DNA from 4 places in the Actinomadura sp. ATCC 39365 genome. Region 4 is predicted to be linked to each of the others. Evidence: riboswitches for the same ligand, from Rfam matches in the RefSeq annotation. Region 4 holds a riboswitch; each other region holds the start of a gene.
What was found. Region 4 has a riboswitch for cyclic di-AMP ahead of ACNF49_RS13215 (hypothetical protein). Riboswitches for the same ligand answer to the same signal wherever they lie in the genome.
Positions count from the first base shown of each region.

Region 1: another riboswitch for cyclic di-AMP. It lies ahead of ACNF49_RS16675 (coiled-coil domain-containing protein); the one in region 4 lies ahead of ACNF49_RS13215 (hypothetical protein).
Region 2: another riboswitch for cyclic di-AMP. It lies ahead of ACNF49_RS05955 (C40 family peptidase); the one in region 4 lies ahead of ACNF49_RS13215 (hypothetical protein).
Region 3: another riboswitch for cyclic di-AMP. It lies ahead of ACNF49_RS42955 (C40 family peptidase); the one in region 4 lies ahead of ACNF49_RS13215 (hypothetical protein).

Region 1 covers NZ_CP184335.1:3,342,129-3,346,331, reverse strand. Annotated here, with positions in the region: gene ACNF49_RS16685 (DeoR/GlpR family DNA-binding transcription regulator) at 1-487, shown strand, start outside; gene galT (galactose-1-phosphate uridylyltransferase) at 484-1,554, shown strand; cyclic di-AMP (ydaO/yuaA leader) riboswitch at 1,623-1,761, shown strand; gene ACNF49_RS16675 (coiled-coil domain-containing protein) at 1,767-2,732, shown strand; gene sigJ (RNA polymerase sigma factor SigJ) at 2,747-3,655, opposite strand; gene ACNF49_RS16665 (amidohydrolase family protein) at 3,806-4,203, shown strand, end outside.
Region 2 covers NZ_CP184335.1:1,117,264-1,121,466, forward strand. Annotated here, with positions in the region: gene ACNF49_RS05945 (cytochrome P450) at 1-916, opposite strand, end outside; gene ACNF49_RS05950 (helix-turn-helix domain-containing protein) at 1,264-1,404, shown strand; gene ACNF49_RS05955 (C40 family peptidase) at 1,431-2,474, opposite strand; cyclic di-AMP (ydaO/yuaA leader) riboswitch at 2,481-2,632, opposite strand; gene ACNF49_RS05960 (amino-acid N-acetyltransferase) at 2,920-3,489, shown strand; gene ACNF49_RS05965 (RDD family protein) at 3,575-4,203, shown strand, end outside.
Region 3 covers NZ_CP184335.1:8,893,349-8,897,551, reverse strand. Annotated here, with positions in the region: gene ACNF49_RS42965 (NYN domain-containing protein) at 1-520, shown strand, start outside; gene ACNF49_RS42960 (C40 family peptidase) at 653-1,579, shown strand; cyclic di-AMP (ydaO/yuaA leader) riboswitch at 1,942-2,105, shown strand; gene ACNF49_RS42955 (C40 family peptidase) at 2,236-2,718, shown strand; gene ACNF49_RS42950 (gluzincin family metallopeptidase) at 2,923-3,705, shown strand; gene ACNF49_RS42945 (M48 family metallopeptidase) at 3,717-4,203, shown strand, end outside.
Region 4 covers NZ_CP184335.1:2,627,641-2,631,843, forward strand. Annotated here, with positions in the region: gene ACNF49_RS13205 (MDR family MFS transporter) at 1-1,290, shown strand, start outside; gene ACNF49_RS13210 (DUF5302 domain-containing protein) at 1,338-1,538, shown strand; cyclic di-AMP (ydaO/yuaA leader) riboswitch at 1,704-1,838, shown strand; gene ACNF49_RS13215 (hypothetical protein) at 2,014-2,721, shown strand; gene ACNF49_RS13220 (alpha/beta fold hydrolase) at 2,776-3,651, shown strand; gene ACNF49_RS13225 (hypothetical protein) at 3,684-4,055, opposite strand; gene ACNF49_RS13230 (roadblock/LC7 domain-containing protein) at 4,082-4,203, opposite strand, start outside.

The DNA of each region.
Region 1 (4,203 bases), 710 kb from region 4:
GCTCTCCGCCGGCACCACCACGTGGGCGCTGGCCCACCACCTGGTCACGGTGCCCGAGCTGACCGTGATCACCAACTCGATCCCCGTCGCCGAGGTCTTCCACCGCAACCCGCGCGCCGACCGCACGGTCGTGCTGACCGGCGGCGTGCGCACGCCCTCCGACGCGCTCGTCGGCCCCGTGGCGGTGGCGGCGATCCGCCGCCTGCACGTGGACACGCTCTTCCTCGGGGTGCACGGCATGAGCCTGCGCGCCGGGTTCACCACGCCCAACCTGCTGGAGTCCGAGACCGACAGGGAGCTGGTGGCCGCGGCGCACCGGCTGGTGGTCCCCGCCGACCACACCAAATGGAACACGGTCGGCATCAGCACGATCGCCGAGCTGACCGAGGCCGACGTGGTCATCAGCGACGCGGGGCTGCCCGAGGAAGCACGCACCGAGCTGGCCGAACGGGCCGGAGAACTGATCATCGCGGAGGGCACGCCTTGAAGCGCACCATCACCCACCTGGCAGACGGCCGAGAGCTGATCTACTTCGACCGGCGCGACGACGCCGACCGGAGCGCGATCGACCGGCGGCCGCTCGACCCGCGGCCGGTGGCCTCCGAGCTGCGCTACGACCCGCTGACCGAGGAGTGGATCGCGATCGCCGGCCACCGGCAGACGCGGACGTTCCTGCCGCCGGCCGACGAGTGCCCGTTGTGCCCGTCGTCCGACACTCGGGCGTCGGAGATCCCGGCCCACGACTATGACGTGGTGGTGTTCGAGAACCGCTTCCCCTCTTTCTCCGGAAATTTTGGGACTTATGGGGATGTCGGCGGCCTGAGTGAGGTGCGGCCGGGTGTCGGGCGGTGTGAGGTGGTCTGTTTCACCTCCGACCACTCCTCCTCCTTCTCCAGGCTCTCCAACGCCCAGGTCAGGCTGGTCATGGAGGCGTGGGCCGACCGGACGGCCGAGCTGTCCGGCATCGAGGGCGTCGAGCAGGTGTTCTGCTTCGAGAACAGGGGTGAGGAGATCGGCATCACGCTCCCCCACCCGCACGGGCAGATCTACGCCTACCCCTACGTGACCCCGCGCACCAAGCTCCAGCTCGGGGCCGCCTCGCGGCACACGGGCGGCAACCTGTTCGCCGACGTGCTGGCCGCCGAGCGGGCCGCCGGCACCCGGGTGGTGGCCGCCAACGAGCTCTGGACGGCGTTCGTGCCGGCCGCCGCGCGCTGGCCGTTCGAGGTGCACGTGTATCCGCACCGGCAGGTGCCCGACCTGGCGGCGCTGTCGGAGGAGGAGCGGGCCGCGTTCGCATCGCTGTACACCTCGGTGCTGCGGGCGCTCGACGCGCTGTTCGGGGTGGCGATGCCGTACATCTCGGCCTGGCACCAGGCGCCGGTGCGGTACGGCCGCGAGCTGGCCTACCTGCACCTGGAGCTGTTCAGCATCAGGCGGGCGCCAGGGAAGCTGAAGTACCTGGCGGGCTCGGAGTCGGCCATGGGCGCCTTCGTCAACGACGTGCTGCCGGAGGAGGCGGCACGCATGTTGCGATCACGGATTGATCACTAATTGGTTTCTCATTAAAGTCGCATGACTCGTGATCTACCACTAATATCCCGTTAGACATCGGCCATAACGGCCGTTGTACGCCTAATCCCGGGCGTGTTGCCCGGGAGCCGGGGACCCATCGCATCCGGGGTGAATCCGCGCAAGTGGTAGGGACTGCTCCCGTGCCCGAACCCGTCAGCTAACCCGGCCGGCAGAGGGAGAGGAACAACCACGTGGCGGCTTCGTCCCCCGCGAGTCTTGCCGTCGGTCTCATCACCGCCACCGCCCTGCTCGTCCATCCGGCCGCCGCGTCAGCCGCCGTCTCGGCCGCGCCCAAGCCGTCGGAGGCGCAGCTGCGGGCCCAGCTCAAGCAGCTCAACCGCAAGGTCGACAAGCTGATCGAGACGTACAACCTCAAGCGCGTCGAGCTGGCCAAGGCCCAGCAGGCCGCCACCGCGGCCCAGCAGCGGCTCACCGCCGCCGAGCAGGCGGTGGCCACGGCCGAGCAGCGGGTCGCCGAGATCGCCCGGCTGCGCTACCAGAACGGCGACACCTCCCTGCCGGCGTTCATGATGACCCCGGACGGCGGCGGCGCGGCCGTGCTCGAACAGCTCACCGCCGAGCAGCAGGCGGTCGTCGACAGCGTGGCCAAGGCCCGCGACGACCAGAAGAAGGCCGCCACGGCCGCCGCCGCGCTCGCGACGGAGCTCAAGGCGGGCACGGCGGAGGTGGCCGAGCAGCGCGACGACGCCCAGGACGTCATCGACGACATCAAGAAGAAACTCCAGGACCTTGTCCCGTTCGGGCCGGGCAAGAAGTCCGACGGGAGCTGGGCGCCCGAGCTGCCGTCCGGCTCGGACAACATCACGCCGCGCACCCAGCTGATGCGGGCGCAGGTGCGGAAGAACTTCTCGCTGCCGTACGAGGTGGGCTGCTTCCGGTCCGGCTCCAGCGGCGAGCACCCGCTCGGCCGGGCCTGCGACTTCATGATGAGCACGGGCGGCACCATGCCGAGCGCCGTCAACAACGCCCTCGGCGACCGCCTGGCCGACTGGGCGCTGAAGAACAAGGCCAAGCTGGGCGTCAAGTACGTGATCTGGAAGCAGCGCATCAACCAGGGCTCGGGCTGGCGCTCGATGTCCGACCGCGGCAGCATCACCGAGAACCACTACGACCACGTGCACATCTCGATGAACTAGCCGCGTCCGGCGGCTCAGCGGACGCCGGTGAGCTTGTCGGGGTTGGTGACCGAGTAGACGGCGGCGATCCGGTCGCCCTCGGGCGTGAGGTCGACGACGACCACGGCCAGCGGGCCGTCACCGGAGAAGACGAGCGCGCACGGGTCGCCGGCCACCCACCGGTAGCGGAGGTCCACCGCGCCCGGGGTCAGCGTCGCGGCGACGGACATGAACAGCGCGGCCACCCGGTCCCGGCCGTGGACCGGGTGCAGGCTGGTGGCGGGTCCCTTGCCGCCGCCGTCGGTCCACAAGGTCACGTCCGGCGCCAGCACCTCCAGCAGCGCGCGCAGGTCACCGCCGAGGGCGGCCGCGGCGAACCGTTCGGTCACCTCGGCGTGGACGTCGGGTTCGGTCCGGTGACGAGGACGGCGAGCATGGACGTGGCGGCGCGCACGGGCCGCGAGCTGCCGGACCGCCGCCGGCGTACGCCCGAGGATGTCGGCCGTCTCCGGATGGCTGAAGCCGAACACCTCGTGCAGCACGAAGACCGCTCGTTCCAGCGGTGACAGGGTCTCCAGCACGACCAGCACCGCCATCGACAACGACTCCCCGCTCCCGGCGGCGCCTCCGGCGTTGTCCGAGGCCGTGACCAGCGGTTCCGGCAGCCAGGCGCCGACGTAGGTCTCCTGGCGGCGGCTCAGGTCCACCCGCCGGGCCAGCGCCTGGTTCACCGCGATCCGCACCAGATAGGCCCGGACGTTCTCCACGGTTCCGGCGTCCGGCCTGCGGTGCCTGGCCGACCAGGCCAGCCACACCTCCTGCAGCACGTCCTCGGTGTCGGCGACGCTGCCGAGCATGTTGTAGACCACGGAGAACAGCAGTTCGCGGTAGCCGAGGAACTGCTCGGTGGCGGCGTCGGCCGGGTGCCGCGGGGTCGGTGTCATGGCGTGCCTCCTCATCTGTCGCAACCGAAGAGTCCCGTCGCGCGGCGATTGTGACATGACCGCATCAAGCGTGATCTATGCCACTCATGTCACAGTTCCCGGACGGTTGCCCCTCTGTGGTGGCGTCACGACTCACAAGGGAGAGCTTCGATGCGTACATTGATCCGCGACGTCAGGGTGTTCGACGGCGAGCACACCATCGCGACCGCCGACGTGCTGATCGAGGACGGTCTCATCGCCGCTGTCGGCACCGGCGCGGACCACCCGGCCGATGCCGAGGTGGACGGCACGGGCCGGACGCTGCTGCCCGGCCTGATCGACGCGCACACCCACGTGTTCGACGGCAGCCTGGCCCAGGCCCTGCGGTACGGGGTCACCACCGAGCTCGACATGTTCTGCCTCCCGCAGCTCCTCGCCGGGCAGCGGCGCCTGGCCGCCGAGAACGACGACGTGGCCGACCTGCGCAGTGCCGGCACGCTGGCCACCGCGCCGGGCGGGCACCCGACCCAGCTGCTGGCGGCCCTGGCGGGCACCGTCCTGGACGGGCT
Region 2 (4,203 bases), 1.5 Mb from region 4:
GCCGGCCGGGCTCGCGGCCGGGGTCGAACCGGTCGGGATCGGCGAACGCGGCCGGGTCGCGATTGGCGGCGCCGATCGGCACGAGCACGGCCGAGCCGGCGGGCACCGGCGTCCCGCCCAGTTCCCGGTCCTCCAGCGCGATCCTGGAGGTGAGCTGGACCGGCGGATCGAAGCGCAGCACCTCCTCGACCACCTCCCTCGGCCGCTCGGCGGCGAGGTGCAGCAGGCCGTGCCGCAGCAGGTTCAGCACGCCGTTCGCGATGAGGTTGACGGTGGTCTCGTGGCCGGCCACGAGCAGCAGCACGCAGGTCGCCAGCAACTCGGCCTCGGTGAGCTCCTCGACGTGTGCGAGGGCGCTCAGGAGGTCATCGCCGGGACGCTCGCGCCGCTGCGCGATCAGGCGGCGGAAGTAGTCGCGGAACTCGTTCCTGGAACGCTCCGTTTCCGACATGAGGGCGTCTGTCAGCATCGGGTCAAGTCCGCGGGCAAGGGCCTCGCTCCATCCGCGGAAGCGGTCGTGGTCCTCCGGCGGCACCCCGAGCATCTCGCTGATCACCATCACCGGCAGCGGGTGGGCGAAACCGGAAATCAGCTCCGCCTCCTCCGGCAGCCGCCCGATCAGGTCGGCGGTGATCACCTCGATCCGCGGCCTGAGGCGGGCCACCATGCGCGGCGTGAACGCGCGGCTGACCAGAGCACGCAACCGGGTGTGATCGGGCGGGTCCATGAGCAGGAACGACCTGCCGGGCTGACCTGGCTCTTCCTGCGCGGGCGCGGACGTTCCGTGACCGAACCCGGGATCGCGCAATACCGCCGCGCACAACTCGTACGTGGTCACGACGAGCAGCCCACCGCGCGTCGCGAAGATCGGCCCGGCGGCTCGCAGCTCGCGATATCGGACGTACGGATCGCGCACAAATTGCGGATCCGATGGATCAAAACCCAGCAGGTCGGTGGCGCTCATCGGGGGCGGTACCGGGCCGCCGAATTGATCGTTTGGACCGTTCATAGCGGACCACGGCGTGCCAACATATGCGGAGTACGTCACATATAAGCGATCATGTCAATAGCACTGGTCAAGGGCGCCGATTGTCGCGCTTGACGACCTTTCCGCGATGCGTTTACCTTCACCGAGACGAGCGGCTTGCTTCGCCTGAAAGGTCCGAGTTCTGCTGTTGGGGGAGGGCTCCCGGTGGATGTGCTCACAGAAGGCGTTGAGCTGAGCCACGCGGATTTGGCGTTACTGGCCGAGCTGGCCAGGGGGTGACCGTCGATCGGGTCGGCAGGCGGCTGGATATCAGCGGACGGACCGTACGGCGCAGGCTGAGGGGCATCTGCGACCGCATCGGCGTGGCCACGGCGATCGAGGCCGTGGCATGGGCGGCGCGCCGCCAGCTCATCTAGCGGCGCTCGGCGAAGTGCCGCGCCGGTCAGTCCGCGATGCGCACGCCGCCGGCGAACGGCCGCCGGTCTATCGAGGCGACCCGCACGACGTCACCCGTCTGCGGGGCGTGGACCATCATGCCGCCGCCGATGTAGATGCCGACGTGGTGCAGGTCGCTGTAGAAGAACACCAGGTCGCCGGGGCGCAGCTGGTCGCGGCTGATGTGCGTGCCGGCCGTCCACTGGTCGCCGGTGTAGTGGGGGAGCGAGATGCCCACGCGCTGGTAGGCGGCCATCACCAGGCCGGAGCAGTCGTAGGAGCGCGGCCCCTCCGCGCCCCACACGTACGGCTTGAGCTGCTGGGTGAGGGCCCACTTGGCGGCCTGGGCGGCCTTGCCGTCGCCGATGACCGGCAGGTTGACGCGTACGGCGCGGGTGCCGGGACGGCCCGCCTCGCCGACGGCCCGCCGGTAGAGGTTGCTCTCGACCTTGGTGACCAGCTTGGTGATCTTCGAGCGCTTGCCCTCGAGATCGGTGACGATCTTCTGGACCTCGGCGATGCGGGTCTTGGCGCCGGCCCTGGCCCGCTCGGCGGCCTCCATGGCCTTGGCGAGCTGGTTGACCTCCTCGCCCTGCTGCTGTTCGAGCGCGTACGTGGTCGCGGCCCGGTCGAGGAAGGTCTCGGGGTCGCCGGACTGGGCGAAGGCCAGGGCCTTGTCCAGGCCGCCGGTGATGTAGGCGTTCTGGGCGAGCAGCGAGGCCCTGGCGCGCCTGGCGGCCAGGTCGGACTCGCTGGTGGCCAGGATCTTCTGGGCGGAGTCGTTGGCCTTCTGTGCGGCCTTCAGCCGTTCGCGCTGCTCGTTGTACTGCTCGGCCAGCGTCTCGATCTCTTCGTGCAGCTTCTCCACCTGGTCGGCGAGTTCGGAGAGCGACGGCTTCGGGTCGGCGGCGGCGGAACCGACGGGGACGGCGAACAGCATCGCGGCGATGGTGACGCCGATGACGCCGAGGCGGCGTGTGCGCCTGGCCTGCTCCTGGGGGCGGGCGTGCCTGCCCCCCGACTTCCCCGAGCGGTCGAGCGTCCGCTTCACCAACCGAGCTCCTCTCATCGACGCCGGCCGGGTTAGCTGACGGGTTCGGGCCGGAGCAGCCCTACCGAGATGGTCGGATTCACCCCAAGTGGTGGCGCGAGGTGCTCGCCACCGTTGGTTCCCCGGCTTCCCTTGCGGGAATTGGGCGTGTCTTTCCGCGCGCATTACGCGGAGAACATCGTCGCTGGACACTAATGCACTCCGGGTTCACGCTCAACCGGAACTGCCGAGTCTGTAGAGGTTTCACAACTGAAGGGTCACAAGGTGATCTCGTGGGTAGCCGTACGGAAGCAGGCTTCTGCACCTTTTGTCCAGCATTCAGGGTGCTGAGGTCTGGAGGAAAGCTCCAAGTCAGCTCGTGTTCGCCTGACCACGGGATGTGATGAGATGCCCGAGACGTGGGATTTAGGGCCGAGCCGTAATGAGATCTGTACCCTGGAGAGCCATGGAGCAGGTGGCCGAAGTGGCAGTCCCCGAGACCGCGGTCGTGGTCAGGCGTGCGCGCACGCCCGACGTGCGTGCGATCAGGCGTCTCGTGGACACCTACGCGGGCGCGGGGCCGCGGCTCCTGGAGAAGGCCACGGTCACGCTGTACGAGGACGTCCAGGAGTTCTGGGTGGCCGAGCGGAGCGGGGAGGTCGTCGGCTGCGGCGCGCTCCACGTGCTCTGGGAGGACCTCGCCGAGGTTCGTACGGTGGCCGTCGATCCCGCGTGCCGGGGGTTGGGGGTCGGGCGGCGGATCGTCTCGGCACTCGTCCGGCAGGCGAAGGATCTGGGGCTGCGGCGTGTATTCTGTCTGACTTTTGAGGTCGACTTCTTCGCGAGGCACGGTTTCCGCCCCATCCAGGGCACACCGGTCTCACCCGAGGTCTACGCCGAGTTGCTGGCCTCGTACGACGAGGGTGTGGCGGAGTTCCTTGATCTGGAACACGTCAAACCGAACACCCTTGGCAACACCCGCATGCTGCTGCATCTGACATCGGGTGACGCGGACCTTGACCACTTGGAAAGGTGATTGTTGATACCTATGTCGATACGTTGGGCAGCACAGGCATGTGTCCTGACACGTGCCACATGCGCACTCGAAGCGAGGTGACACGGTGAGCACCGGACAGCCGCCGTACCCACAGGACGATTCCGGCGAGAACCCCGAGTACGGGCAGCACCACGGCCGTCGGCCCGGTGAGCCCGACCCGGACGTGACTGTGGTCGGCTACCGGGCGGACGATGCCTTCGGCCAGCCCCCATACGGTCAGCAGCAGCAACAGGGCTATGGCCAGCAACAGCAGTACGGCCAGCAACAGCAGCAGTACGGCCAGCAGCAGGGCTACGGCCAGCAGCCCCAGTACGGCCAGCAGGCCGCCTCGGGTCAGCAGGGCTACGGCCAGCAGCAGGGCTATGACCAGCAGCAGGGCTACGGCCAGCAGCCGCAGTCCTCGGGCCAGCAGTACACGCAGCCCGGCTACGGTCAGGAGGCCCAGTACGGCCAGCAGGCCGCTTCGGGCCAGCAGGGTTACGGCCAGCAGCCGCAGTCCTCCGGCCAGCAGGGCTACGGTCAGCAGGGCTACGGGCAGCAGTCGCAGCCCGACTACGGCCAGCAGGGTTACGGCCAGCAGCCCGCGTCGGGCCAGCAGCCCGGCTACGGCCAGCAGCCGCAGTCCTCGGGCCAGCAGTACACGCAGCCCGGCTACGGCCAGGAGGCCCAGTACGGCCAGCAGGCCGCCTCGGG
Region 3 (4,203 bases), 6.3 Mb from region 4:
GCTGGCGCTGCCCACCACGATCAGCAGGCCCGCCGACTCTGTCGCGGCCAGCACCGGCGAGCGTCCGGGGGTGCGCGGCGTGCCCGCGCGGGCCCTGGCCGACGACGACCCGCAGCTGCTCGACCAGCTCCTGGCGCTGCCGCAGGTCCATCTGATCATCGACGGCTACAACGTCACGAAGACCGGCTACGGCACGCTCACCCTCGCCGACCAGCGCAACCGGCTGATGACCGGCCTCGGCGGGCTGGTCGCCCAGACCCGGGTCGAGGTGACGGTGGTCTTCGACGGCGCCGAGCTCAACGCGCCGGTGCAGGTGGTGGCGCCGCGCGGGGTGCGGGTGCTGTTCAGCGCGCCGGGGGAGATCGCCGACGACCTCATCCGCCAGCTCGTCCGGGCCGAGCCGCCCGGCCGGGCCATCGCCGTCGTCTCCTCCGACCGCGAGGTGGCCGAGTCCGTCCGCCGCATGGGCGCCAGACCGGTTCCGTCCGGTCTGCTGCTGCGCCGGCTGGGCCGCGCATAAGTTACGAATTAGCACTATTGGCGAGACCCCACCCGCCACTTCTGTACTATTTCGCCCCAGGTGTAATCCCTGGGAGGCGACGCTGTGAGGTTTGGCCGGGTGACGGTGGCCGCGGGTCTCGCGATCGGACTGATGACGGTCCCGATGGGTGCGGCGCTCGCTGATCCCAAGCCCACTCTCAAACAGGCCAAGGCCAAGCTCGAGAAGCTCAACGACAAGGCCGACAAGGTCGTCGACCGGTACAACACGGCGACCGAGAACTACAAGAAGGCCAAGGACGCCTACACCACGCTGAACGACCGCTACAAGCGCAAGCTGCAGACGGTCGCCGACCTGCGGGCCGAGATCATCAGGGCGGCGGTGGACTCGTACAAGATGGGCGGGGACGTCACCTCCCTGCCCGGCATGGTCGGGGTCGACAACCCCGAGAACCTGCTGGCCGGGCTGGCCATGGCCGGGCAGCTCTCGCGCGAGCGGCTGGAGAAGCTGGCCGCCTTCGACCGCGAGAACAAGGGCCTCAAGGCCGAGCGCGACAACGCCGAGACCGCGCTGGCCGACGCCGACAAGGAGCGGGACGCCGTCCAGCGGGAGCGGGCCGAGGTGCTGAAGCTGGTCGGCCAGCAGAAGAAGCTCCTGGACAAGCTGGGGGCCTACAACCCGGGCAACCCCAACAGCACCGGCATCAAGTACACCGGCCCCGCCTCGGGCAGCGCGGCCGCCGTCCTGCAGTTCGCCTTCGCCCAGGTCGGCAAGCCGTACATCTACGGGGGCACGGGCCCGCGCGGCTACGACTGCTCAGGGCTGACCCAGGCCGCCTGGCGCGCGGCCGGTGTCACGCTGCCGCGTACGACGTGGCAGCAGTGGGCCTGGGGCGCCGGCCGGAAGGTGGACATCAAGGACCTCCAGCCGGGGGACCTCATCTTCAGCGAGGGGCTCGGGCACGTCAGCATCTACGCGGGCGGAGGCAAGATCGTCCACGCGCCGCAGACGGGCGACGTCGTGAAGGTCGTCCGCCTCGCCGACTACCGCCGCCCCCTGGTCGGAGCCATCCGCCCCTGACCCGCCCCCTGACCGCCCGGCGACCGGAATCGCGGGCGGCTTCGGGCTGTCCGCGGCCCCTGGGGTGAAAGGGACAAACGGGGCGAAAGAGTCCTGACAATCGGGTGTGCCGCGAAGTGTGAGAAGGGTCACAAAGTGGTAACGGAACCCGCTGCTCCAGCAGGGATTTCCCCCTTTACTCCCACCTTTATCTGATCTTTACAGCCGGTGTCTCCCTTTGCCAAATCTTGACCCCTCCGCGTAGTTTCTGGCGTCGCGGTCAGCAAGCCATGCGCACCGCGGATCGACATCGGAACCCCCGATGCGGACCAGATGAAAATCCATCGGTCGCCGCCGATATCCCTATGCAGAGACAACCATCGGGCGGCGACCTGCCGAGTCCGTGCAGCCAGGAGGCACGGAGCCGGGGACCCAAAGATCCCGTAATCCCCCGGGATCAGGGGTGAATCGGCGCGTCATCGCGCCGTAGGGCGACTTCCAGGCCCGAATCCGTCAGCTAACCCGGTAGGCGTTCGTGGAAGACACAAGGAGAAATCCTGTCTACCTCCCTGCATAACCCCCGTCTGTCCCGTCTTGCCCTGAGGGGCGTCGCACTCACGATGACCGTGACGGCCGGAGGTGCGGCTCTCCATGCCGTGCCGGCCGAGGCGCAGACGGTGAGCGAATCGGCCGCCAGGCTCACCGCGGTGTCCAGCACCGCCAAGGCGGCCACTGCGAAGTCGGCCAAGTCGGCGAAGACCGCCAGGTCCGCCAAGTCGGCGAAGGCCGCGCGGCAGGCGTCGAAGGCCCGCAGGGCCGTCGCCGTCGCCAAGCATCAGGTCGGCGACCCGTACCGGTACGGGGCCACGGGCCCTGGTGCGTTCGACTGCTCCGGACTCGTCCAGTACGCCTGGAAGAAGGCCGGAGTGCGACTCCCGCGCGTGACGAACAGCCAGTTCGCCCGCATCGAGCGCAAGGTCTCCTGGCGCAATCTCAAGCCGGGCGACCTGATGTTCTTCAACGGGCTGGGCCACGTCGGCATGTATGTCGGCCACGGCAAGATGGTCCATTCGCCGCGGACCGGCGAACGGGTGCGCATCGACAAACTGGGCGGATGGCGGAAGTCGTCGTTCGTCGGCGCGGTGCGTCCCGGCGCGTGACAACGGGCCCCGCCCGGACCATCCCCGGTCCGGGCCGGGGCCTGTCGCATGCCCGGCCTCGTGAAGGGACCGGCCTCCTGAAGGGACCGGTCTGGCGAAGGGGCCGGCCTCGTGAAAGGGCCGGGAGCGTCCTGGGCCGACTAGCATCGGGCCGTGTCCTCGCAGGTGCGTCCGTCCCTCCGTGGTCCGCGTCTGCTCCTTTCGGTGCTGCTGCTGTCGACGGCGGTTCTCGTGGTCGCCGACGCGCCGCCCGCCGCCGTCCTGCCCGCCGGGGCGCGCGGGTTGTGGGGCGACGGCGGTCAGGTGGCCCGCGGCGCGCGGTCCGTGGTCGTGGGGCACCGCGCCGACCCCGGCGTGCTCGCCGACCTCGCCCGCCGGGCGGACCTCGCCGGACGGCGGGTGTCCGCGGTGCTCGGCCGGCCGGTACGCGCGCTGGTCGTCGTGCCGGACTCCGACGCCGAGGCGGCCGGGCTGGCGGGCACGGGCCCGCTGGACGGGTTGGCCGCGGTGGCCGACGGCGCCAGGGTGATCATCGTGCCGGGCTCCTTCGCGCGGCTCACCCCCACGGGACGCGACGTCGTCCTCACCCATGAGCTCACCCACGTCGCCGCGGGCACCGACCGGCTGCCCGTCTGGCTCTACGAGGGGTTCGCCGACTACGTGGCCTACCGCGACGCCGGGCTCCCCGTCGGGACGGCCGCCGCCGAACTCGCCGCCGACGTACGGGCCGGCCGGCTGCCGAGCGAGTTGCCCGGACCTGCGGCTTTCGCCCCCACGGCCGCCGATCCAGGACGGCTCGCGCGGGCGTACCAGGAGGCCTGGATGGCGTGTCGCTTCCTCGCAGACCGGTTCGGTGACGGGACCCTGGTACGGCTCTACCGTGATGCCCGCGTGGCCGGCGTCGATCAGGCGCTCGCCTCCGTGGGGCTCACCGCCGAGACGCTGGCGGCACGGTGGCGCGAGTACGTACGAGAGCAGCTCGCGTGAAGGGGAGGCAGATGAGCGAGCGGAACGACCCGCCCCGGGAAGGGGACGAGCCCGCCGGAGCGGTCGCCGGAGGGGCCGACGAGCCCGGCACGGCGGTCGCGGCGGCGCACGGCGGCGGTGTGGCCGTCAGGGACGACGGCGGTGACCGGCCCGGCGACGGTGGACCGCCGGAGCCGTCCGGCACGAACGAGCCCCCGGAATCCCCGGGACACCCCGACGACCCGGACGACCCGGACGACCCGGACGCCCGCCCCGACGCGGACGCCGACCCCGACACCGAGGACCCCCGTCACCCCCAGCCCCCCACCCCCGACGACCGCCCCCACGCGACCCGCGCCGGCGCCCCCGCCGCCGAGGGCTCGGACGGCTCCGGGAAGGGCCCCGAGAACCCCGACGAGCACACGGACGACCCGGGCAAGGGCGGCAAAGGCCGCGGCAAGGGCAAGGGCGGCAAAGGCGGAGGCAAGGGCGGAGGCAAGGGCAAGGGCCGCGGCAAGC
Region 4 (4,203 bases):
CTGCTCACCTCCACCGTGACCGTGCCGCTGTACGGCCGGCTCTCCGACCAGCACGGCAGGAAGCCGCTGCTGCTCGTCGGGATGTCGGTGTTCGTCGCCGGATCGGCGTTGTGCGGGCTCGCCCAGGACATGACCCAGCTCATCGCCTTCCGCGCCGTGCAGGGGCTGGGCGCGGGCGCGTTGTTGCCGCTGTCGCTGGCCCTGGTGATGGAGATGTTCCCGCCCGGGCGCAACGGCGCCCGCGTGCAGGGCGCACTCGGCGGCGTGATGGCGTTGACGTACCTGGCCGGGCCCTTCCTGGGCGGGTTGTTCACCGACCACGCGAGCTGGCGGTGGGCCTTCTACGTGAACGTGCCGCTCGGGATCGTGCTGATCGCGATCGTGGTGCTGCGGCTGCCGTTCCGTCCGGGCACCGGCGGCGGGGGCCGGCCGGACTACGCGGGCATCGCGGTGTTCGGCGTGGCCATCAGCGCCCTGCTGCTCGGCCTGACCGAGAAGGGCCTGGACGGCAACTCCTGGACGTCCCCGCCCGTGGCCGGGCCGGTCCTGCTGGCGCTGGTCCTGCTGGTCGTGTTCGTGCTGGTCGAGCTGCGGGCGGCGAACCCGATCATGCCGATGCACCTGTTCCGGGACCGTACGTACACGCTGGTCAACGCGAGCTCGTTCTTCACCGCCTTCTGCATGTACGCCGGCGTGGTGTTCCTGCCGCGCTACTTCCAGCAGGCGCTGGGCGTCAGCGCCACCGAGTCCGGGCTGAGGATCTACCCGATGACGCTGGCCATGGTGGCGGGCAGCGCTCTCATGGGCACGCTGATGTCCAGGACACGCACGTACAAGCCGTGGCTGGTCGGGGCGCCGTTCCTGCTGGTGGCCGGCAGCCTGCTCTGCCTGAACCTCACCGTGCGCACCGACGGCCTGCTGCTGGCCGGATGGATGGCGCTGCTCGGGCTCGGCATGGGGCCGATGTTGTCGGGGCTGACCGTGGCCGTGCAGCAGGCCGTCGAGCCGCGGTACATCGGCACGGCCTCGGCCAACCTCACCTTCTTCCGGCAGATCGGCGGCTCGGTGGCGCTGGCGCTGGCCGGCACCGCGTACACGTCGGTCATCACCACGGACGCGCCCGTGCACGGGCTCGCGGCCGCGCACGCCTCGGCGGCGGCCGTGGTCATCCCGTCGCTGGGCGTGGCGGGCGCGACAATCGCCCTGGTCGCGCTGGTGATGATGCCCGGCAGGCGGCTGGAGCGGACGCCCGCCGCGGAAAGCAGAGTGGAGGCCGGTTTCGCGTCGTAAGCGACGTCGTGCGAAGCTGTGGATGTCCCCAGAACCAGGAGGTCCTCATGGCGGAAACACCGGAGCCGGAAGTCAGCGAGACTCCCGAGGACGAGATGAAGCGCAAGTTCCGCGAGGCGTTGGAACGCAAGCGCGGGCAGCAGGCCGACTCGGCCGCGGGTGGCAGGGGCGTGGACCCGTCGAAGATCCACGGGGCGCACGGTCCGGCAGCGAGTAAAAGATCCTTCAGGCGCAAGAGCGGCGGCTGAAAGGCCCGATTTCGCAGGGGGTACGGCATGCCGTGCCCCCTTTCTCTTTACCTCGATAGGTAGATCTTTACCCGGTTCATGACGATTCGTTTGTATTTGTCCGAATCTCTGGGTACCGTCTTAACCAATTACCAGCTGGTGGCGTAGTCCCTACCAGGAGAGGGACGACAGCTGGCGCCGAATCCCGACATGTCGGGAACCGGGGACCCATCTCATTGGGGTGAATCCGGCCATGTGCCGGTAGGGCATCTCCACGCCCGAACCCGTCAGCTAACCCGGTAGGCGAGATGGAGAGGACTTCACGCATGTACCACCTCGTCGTACCCCCGGACAGTGTAGTGACGACCGCCTGCTGAGCGGTCTCTTCCCTGACTTCCCCCACGCGCCGCGTAACCACCTTTTCGGCGCTCTGCCCGGTTACGCACCGTAGTCACGCGCGTTCCCCCTGTCCCCTCGCGAAGGACTTCACTGCTTCATGTCTCGATTTGGCCTGCGCTCTCTCGCTCTGCTGTCCGTGTCCGCCCTGGGCGCGCTGACGATCTCCGCCACCGGCGCCCACGCCGACACCGGCGACGACCAGAAGATCCTGCTCAAGGGTTCCACCAAGGCCTCCTACTTCTGGGACGACTCCTCCGGCCGCGCCGGCGACACCGGTCTCCCGGCCAGCGGCAAGCCCATGCAGAAGGGCCTGGCCGCCAGCCCGAGCTGGCCCCTCATGACCGAGGGTTACGTGACCTTCAACGGCAAGAAGATGCCGTTCTTCGTGGGCGACCGCGGCCCCGGCGAGCCCTCCAACCGTGGCGTCATGCTCGACCTCGACGCCAAGACCTTCGCCGAGCTGACCGGCGGCACGTTCAACCCCGACACGCTCGGCGTGGACGGCAACGGCGGCCGCGGCCACATCAAGATCGACTACGTCATCACCAAGTGGGGCGAGGGCAAGGGCAAGAAGAACTACCCCGTGGCCTTCTCCAGCGGCGCGTGGGGCAGGTACGACGCCAACCCGGCCGAGCCCCCCAAGGTGCTGGCCGAAAAGCCCGCCGAGGACGCGGCCGGTTCCGCCGGCGGCCAGGTCGGGAAGACCGTCGCGATGGGCGGCACCGTCATGGCCGGCGTGCTGGTGCTGGCCGGCGGCGGCGTGGTGCTCGGCGGCGAGCGCCTGCGCAAGCTGCTCAACGACTGATCTCCGAACAAACCGCTCTTTACGCCTCGCGACCAGAATGACATTCTGGTCGCTGTGATCCAGCGCGCAGCCGCCAACGGCATCGAGATCGCCTACGAGAGCTTCGGCTCACCCGCGGGCCGGCCCCTGCTGCTCATCATGGGACTCGGCGCCCAGCTCATCCACTGGGACGACGAGTTCTGTGAACTCCTGGCCGAGCAGGGCCACCACGTCGTCAGGTTCGACAACCGCGACGCGGGCCTGTCCACCCATCTCCACGACGAGGGCGTCCCCGCATGGGGTGCGCCCTCGCCGTACGTGCTGGACGACCTGGCCGACGACAGCGCCGGGCTCATGGACGTCCTGGGCCTGCCCGCCGCGCACGTCGTCGGCGCCTCGATGGGCGGGATGATCGCCCAGGCGCTGGCCATCCGGCACCCCGCCCGCGTGCTGAGCCTGACCTCGATCATGTCCACGCCCGGTCCGCAGGCGGCCCCGCCGACCGAGGCGGCCGCCGCGGTGCTCTTCGCCAAGCCCGCGACCGACCGCGAGACGGTCGTCGCCGGCGCGCTGACGACCTGGGCCGTGCTCGGGTCCCCCGGCTGGGAGCTGGACCGCGAACGCGTCACCAGGCTGGCCGGGCTGGCCTTCGACCGCTGCCACGACCCGGCCGGCACGGCCCGCCAGCTCGCCGCCATCATGGCCTCCGGCGACCGCACGTCCGCGCTGGGCGGGCTGAAGGTGCCCGCGCTGGTCATCCACGGCGAGGACGACCAGCTCGTGCCGCTCGCCGGCGGACGGGCGACGGCCGCCGCCATCCCGGACGCCCGCCTGGTCACCTACCCCGGCATGGGCCACGACCTGCCCCGCCCCCTCTGGCCCGCGATCGTCGCCGAGATCGCCGCCCACACCGGCTCCGCGGCGCCCGCACGGCCGGAGCCCGCCGCGTAGCCGCCCGCGGAGCCCCGCGGAGCCGTGGCCGGTCAGAGCTCCAGCTTCTCCTCGATGACCTTGAGCATGTGCCGGGCCAGGGCCAGGTTGGCCCGGTTGCGGTCGAGGGCGAGGTAGAGGAACAGGCCCTTGCCGCTGCGGCCGGTCAGCGGGCGGATGATGTGGTACTGGGCGGTCAGCGTGATCAGGATGTCCTCGATGCCGTCCTTGAGGCCCAGCGAGTCCATCGTGCGCAGCTTGGCCTTGATGACCTCGGTGTTGCCCGCCGCCGCGACCTGCAGGTCCAGCTCCTTCGAGCCGCCGAGCGTGCCGAGCGCCATGCCGCTGCCGTGGTCGACGATCGCCGCCCCGATCGTGCCGTCGATGCTCATCATCTCCTTGAGGGAGACGTCCATGCCTGCCATGCTTTCCTCCGCTTCGGTGGGGATGGTCAGTGTTTGCGTGCCACGGCGGCCACGGAGGCCGCCGTCTTCCTGCCCTCCAGCCGGAGGAGCCCGACGTTGGCGCCGGGTCCCGCCAGGACCGTGAGGACGATCGTGGGGCCCGCGGCGT